Regions from separate parts of the Paenibacillus sp. 8b26 genome, predicted to be linked through region 2. Evidence: riboswitches for the same ligand, from Rfam matches in the RefSeq annotation. Region 2 holds a riboswitch; the other holds the start of a gene.
What was found. Region 2 has a riboswitch for glycine ahead of gcvT (glycine cleavage system aminomethyltransferase GcvT). Riboswitches for the same ligand answer to the same signal wherever they lie in the genome.
Positions count from the first base shown of each region.

Region 1: another riboswitch for glycine. It lies ahead of ACQ4MX_RS21700 (alanine/glycine:cation symporter family protein); the one in region 2 lies ahead of gcvT (glycine cleavage system aminomethyltransferase GcvT).

Region 1 covers NZ_CP192445.1:4,652,750-4,655,876, forward strand. The annotation lists gene ACQ4MX_RS21695 (glycoside hydrolase family 1 protein) at 1-631, shown strand, start outside; glycine riboswitch at 823-899, shown strand; glycine riboswitch at 917-1,011, shown strand; gene ACQ4MX_RS21700 (alanine/glycine:cation symporter family protein) at 1,170-2,588, shown strand; gene ACQ4MX_RS21705 (radical SAM protein) at 2,795-3,127, opposite strand, start outside.
Region 2 covers NZ_CP192445.1:4,836,532-4,839,658, forward strand. The annotation lists gene gcvT (glycine cleavage system aminomethyltransferase GcvT) at 115-1,215, opposite strand; glycine riboswitch at 1,296-1,392, opposite strand; glycine riboswitch at 1,393-1,584, opposite strand; gene gcvH (glycine cleavage system protein GcvH) at 1,885-2,280, shown strand; gene ACQ4MX_RS22545 (PTS mannitol transporter subunit IICB) at 2,674-3,127, shown strand, end outside.

The DNA.
Region 1 (3,127 bases), 180 kb from region 2:
CTTTACGGATGTACATGCCCGTGGGGAATATTCAAATTATATGAACCGTTATTTTGAAGAAAATAATATTGTCTTGCACACAGAACCCGGCGATGCCGAAATTCTGAAAAACAACACGGTCGATTACATCTCATTCAGCTATTACATGACCTTGACCGTCTCTGCAGGACCGGAAGGCGAGAAGGCAGCGGGGAACCTGATTGGCGGCGTGAAAAATCCGTATTTACAATCCTCTGACTGGGGCTGGCAGATTGATCCGATCGGCCTGCGTGTTACGCTGAACACATTATATGACCGTTATCAAAAGCCGCTGTTCATCGTGGAAAACGGCTTGGGTGCATATGACAAGGTGGAAGAAGACGGCTTCATTCACGACACGTATCGCATTGATTATTTGCGCCAGCATATCGCTCAAATGAAGGAAGCGATTGCGGACGGTGTGGATCTGATCGGTTACACTAGCTGGGGACCTATCGACCTCGTGAGTATGTCCACTTCCGAAATGTCCAAGCGTTACGGATTTATTTATGTTGATCTGGACGATGACGGTAACGGAACACTGAAGCGCTCCAAGAAGGATTCTTTTGACTGGTACAAAAATGTAATTGCCACCAACGGCGAAGAACTGTAATTCAAGCTAACTGAATATAACCCAATATGGCCTGGGGGCGGGGGCGACAGAGAACATCATGAGGATGAATCTGGCTGCGCCCGCCTTTATTTTATAGGCTCATCTTAAGATAACCAAACGACTTCACAAATTTTTCACTTGTAAAAAGCTGAAAGTTTTCTGTATAATAAAAAACAATTTCATATGTCTGGTTGATGTTTGCGGGAGATGGAACGTAAGTTCCGACCGAAGGGGCAAAACTCTCAGGTGCTTGGGCTGATTACAGCAACAAGCGGGACCGTAAACGGACAGAACTCTGGAGAGACCCTTAATTGGGCGCCGAAGGTGCACCGCAGATATCATCTGCTTAAACTCTCAGGCAAAAGGACAGAGACGCGAATAACCTGTGACAGGGGATGCCCTAGGCTTTTTTATGAGCTGTAGTGGCTGAATCCTGCACAAGACGGTTGTATTTTTTCGTGCCTTTAACCTCTCCAGGAGTCGAATCAGCGGATTTGACTCTTTTTTGTTTTTTAATATGCTGGAGGAGCGGGTTGAAATGAATTTGGTACATGTGTTAGAAACGATTAGCAGTTGGATATGGGGGGCTCCTCTGATCATTCTCGTCATGGGAACAGGTCTGTGGCTGACCATACGTTTGAAAATGTTGCAGGTTTTCCGCCTGCCTCTGGCGATCAAACTGATTGGCAAGGCCCCAAATGAAGGTAGCGGGGATGTCAGCAGCTTTGCGGCCCTGAGTACGGCGCTGGCGGCTACAGTAGGTACAGGAAGTATTGTCGGCGTCGCGACAGCGATAAAACTGGGCGGACCGGGTGCCTTGTTCTGGATGGTTGTTGCAGCCTTTTTCGGGATGGCGACGAAATATGCGGAAGGTGTGCTTGCGGTAAAATACCGGGTGAAGGATCGGAATGGACAATTTTCCGGCGGCCCGATGTATTATATTGAAAAAGGGCTTGGACGCCGCTTTAAACCGCTGGCGATGCTATTCGCCTTTTCCGGGATGCTGGTGGCGCTGTTCGGGATTGGAACGTTTCCGCAGGTCAAAGCGATTGTATCCTCGACCGAAAACAGCTTTGGTGTTCCGCCGATTGTAACGGCAGTGATCATTGCTACTCTTACGGGACTCGTTACCATTGGAGGACTCAAGAGCATTGCCAAGGTATCGACCAAAGTGGTCCCTTTCAAAACAGGCTTGTACGTACTGATCTGTATGATCGTATTGATTCGGTTCGCCGATCAGATTCCTGCCGCACTCGCGCTTGTGCTGCATTCGGCATTTTCCACGACGTCTGCGACGGGTGGATTTGCCGGGGCTACGATTATGCTGGCGATGCGCAGCGGGGTAGCCAGAGGGATTTTTGCCAATGAGGCCGGATTGGGAAGCGCACCGATTGCAGCCGCAGCTGCCAAAACCAAATGGCCTGCGGAGCAGGGGTTGATTTCCATGACAGGTGTCTTTATAGATACGATGATTATTTGTGTGATGACCGGGTTGACGCTGCTGGTTAGCGGCGTATGGAGCGGTCCTACCGATGCGGGCTTGATGACGCAGCAAGCTTTCTCCAGCGCATTCCCGCTTGGTGCGGAACTGCTCACAATCATTCTGATTATGTTCGCGTTCACCACGATGCTTGGCTGGAACTACTACGGAGAACGCTGTGTTGAATATTTGCTGGGTGTCAAATGGATTAAACCGTACCGTTATCTGTTCATTGCGCTGGTTGCCGGAGGCGCGTTTATTAAGCTGGATGCGATCTGGTTACTGGCAGATATCTTTAACGCCATGATGGCCTTCCCGAACTTGATTGCACTGCTTGGCTTGTCGGGAATTGTAGTTGCAGAAACCCGTACCTATATGGATTCCCTGTATCCCAACAAGAAAAAGGGAATACTCGCAGGTGCCAGTGCAGGAGCAGCCATAGACATAGAAGAAAAAGGACAAACAGTCAGCTCGTAAAGAAACAAAGAAAAGGGAGTGTCCCTCAGCCATTACAGCTGGGAGGCACTCCCTTTTTGCGTTATAGAGCAGGATGAAGCTCGGGCGCTCTATAGATATGTGTACTTAGCTTACTTTAGGATTAGCTTAAATTGCCGGGTACAGATTTGGACAGACGGCCAGTTGTAATCGCTGTAGGTCGTACAGCAGGACGAATAATCTTCATGTTATTTCACCTCCTCCGATTGGGATTGCAGCCACACCGTACGCAAGGTTCGCTTGATCTGCCGTTTTTCGTAGGAGCAAGGGCGGTTCCCCGTGCGCATCCGGTACAGGGGACAATGATTCCCCTGACAGGCAGGTCGGAAAAAGCAGGCTTGGCACTTTGCGTCCGTTTCTTCACCTGAAGTGGTCCACAGTGCCATTTTATCGAGATCCAGCTCCATACTCCCATCTCCGTGAATCTGGCCCAACTGATTGTTTTCCTGATCTATGGCGACTGAGCATTTGTACAGCTTTCCGTCTGATCCGACAATCAGGGAATTGGGCTTGGCTGCGTA
Region 2 (3,127 bases):
CAACCAACAAGATCGTAAAAACGTAAAACGATTAACAAATGATTAATAAACGAGTGCCAACTGGGCAGCGGTTAGTAACGGATCACGATAGTTATAGTAAGACGAGCGTTTAAATCAGCGTGGACGTTTATAAAAGGGTGAGGCTACCACCTCGGCGCGCAGGCGCTTGCCACGAATCTCGACCTCCAGCGGCGTGGATAGGGAACTAAAACGACTGTCCACCAGAGCCAAACCCAGATTACGTTTTAAGGTGGGCGACTGGGTTCCAGTTGTGACCTCGCCAATTTGCTGCCCTTCCGCGAACACGGGGTAATGGGCACGCGGTATGCCACGGTCAAGCATTTCCAGCCCGATCAGCTTGCGCGGAATACCTTGTTCTTTCTGGCGTTGCAGAGCTGCTTTGCCGATAAAATCTCCCTTATTCAGCTTGACGAAGAAGCCTAAACCAGCTTCCAGCGGTGAAATCGTGGCGGACAGCTCCTGTCCGTACAGCGGCAGCCGCGCCTCGAAACGCAGTGTATCCCGGGCTCCAAGTCCGGCGGGAACCAGACCATACGGCTCACCGATGCGAAGCAATCCGTCCCACACTGCCGGTGCATTCGCAGCAGGCACATAAAATTCAAAGCCGTCTTCCCCTGTGTATCCGGTGCGGGAGACGAGCGCTTTTGCTCCGAACAATTGCACATCCTCGCTGAATCGGAAGGAGGCCAGCTTTGTAATGTCCGTGTCTGTCACGGCGGCGGCAATACGTGCAGCTTCAGGCCCTTGCAACGCCAGCAGTGCCACCGCATCTGATACGTTTTCCAGATGAACGGATGCAGGCGCATGGCGAAGCAGCCAATCCCAATCCTTATCGATGTTGGAGGCATTCACAACGAGCATGTAACGCTCCGGCCCTTTATAGTAGACAAGGAGGTCGTCTACTACACCTCCATCCGGGTAACACAGGAGCGAATATTGGGCCTGGCCCGGCTCCAATTGGCTGACATCGTTCGTCGTCACCTGTTGCAGAAATGTTTCGGCTTCCTGGCCCTCGACCAAGAATTCACCCATATGCGATACATCGAATAATCCTGCATGTTGCCGGACGGCCTCATGTTCCTTTTGAATGCCACTGAACTGTACAGGCAGCTCCCAGCCGCCAAAATCAATGCAACGAACCCCCGACAGCGTGCTGTAGGATGAATGCAGCGGCGTTTTTCGCAAGTTAGTCATTTTTCCACTCCTATCCGGTATGATCGGCTAAACAAAAAAGACAGGCCGAAAAAAACGTATGGACGGCAGTCCACACACTTTTTTTCAGCTCTGTCCTTGATACCTGAGAGTTACCCCGGTGTGTACCGGGTTTCCCCTTGGGTGATCCGCCTGTATGGCGAATGCTCTCCAGAGATGCGTCCGGCAGAGGTCCTTTTGCCTGAGAGATTCACCTGCGGTGCAGGTTTACTCCTTCGGCGCTGCCTCTGGATCAGCTATACGTCATCCGGCCCTGCCGGTTGGTTACAGCTTGATCCGACTCGCTTGCTGCCTTGTTTTACAGGTGGCAACAGTGATGCGAGTGTTGACAGTCTCTCCCTCCACGTTCATCCGCGTTTACAATTATTAGGTGTTTCCAAAAGCACTTGTTATAACCCATTAATACGCAAATTTATTCGAAATGTCAACAAAAATGTCATGAAAAACATTATTAAAAACATTTTATTCATAAATAAGGATATGTAAGCGTTTGTTATAATCTGTCGTATTTTTAGTTAGAAAGATATATGGAGTAATGTGAAATATTTTTGTTAGTATTATTGACATGATAGTTCTAGTTGTCATAATCTTAACCTGTCATAGACGGGTAGGCAAAACGATGTAATCCATATGAAAGCGAGGCGGAGCAGGATGAGTGAAGTGAAGCAGCAATTGTGGTACACGGAAGAACATGAATGGGTTCAGCGCACAGAGGATGGAACGGTACGAATCGGTATTACGGACTTTGCACAGCATCAACTGGGCGATATCGTTTTTGTGGAGCTGCCTGGGGAGGGAGCAACGATTGAGCAGGGGGCGGAGATTGGTACTATTGAATCGGTAAAGACAGTATCCGACCTGTTCGCTCCAGTAACGGGAACGGTGTTGAAGGTGAATGAAGCGCTGGAAGGTACGCCTGAGCTGGTCAACGAATCTCCTTACGAAAAAGGCTGGATGATCGAAGTGAAGATTGGGGAAGATCTGGAGGGGGCATTAAGCAAGCTGCTGTCTGCGGATCAGTACGAGCAGTTGACTGCCAATGAGTAATAATGGGGCAATGTAGATTGGATAATTGAATAAGGGCGGCGTTTGTCCGCTCGATTTTGTATAAAAATAGTCGCGATGAATTGGCATAGCGGCTATTTTTGCTGTCTTTTTTTGCAAGCGTAATTACGTGTTTTTCTCTTGTTTAGAGGATAGACCTCATACATAAATTGTACCGATGACAGGATGGTTTTTCGACTAAATACTCGTGTTACAGGCCATATTAAGAGGAATTATGCAGAATGATTTCGCGCCTGTTTATCTTAAATTTAAATGTTGTCATCAACGTTCATGACGAAAGTACGTTTTCATTTCGTTGAAGAAGATAGCGTTGTCATTTAGTATGAATTTTAAGAAAAGGTAGTGATGCTTTTTACCTATAAGGAGGATATGAATATGAGCACAGTGGACACAAAGTCCAGTTCAAACGGAGGAGCGCGCGTTGCCGTACAGCGTTTTGGCCGTTTTCTCAGTGGTATGGTTATGCCCAATATGGGGGCCTTTATCGCATGGGGATTGATCACGGCACTTTTTATTCCGACCGGATGGTTCCCAAATGAGGGGTTTGCACAACTGGTTGATCCGATGAAAAATTATTTGCTGCCGCTGCTAATCGGTTATACAGGTGGCACAATGATTCACGGACAGCGCGGAGGTGTGATCGGGGCCATTATGACGATGGGTGTCATTGTCGGGGCGGACATTCCGATGTTTCTCGGCGCGATGATAGCTGGTCCGCTGGCTGCATGGATATTGAAGAAATTCGACAAAGCGATTGACGGCAAAGTTAAATCAGGCTTTGAAATGCTGGTCAATAACTTCTCGGCAGGGATTATCGGGGCGATTTTAG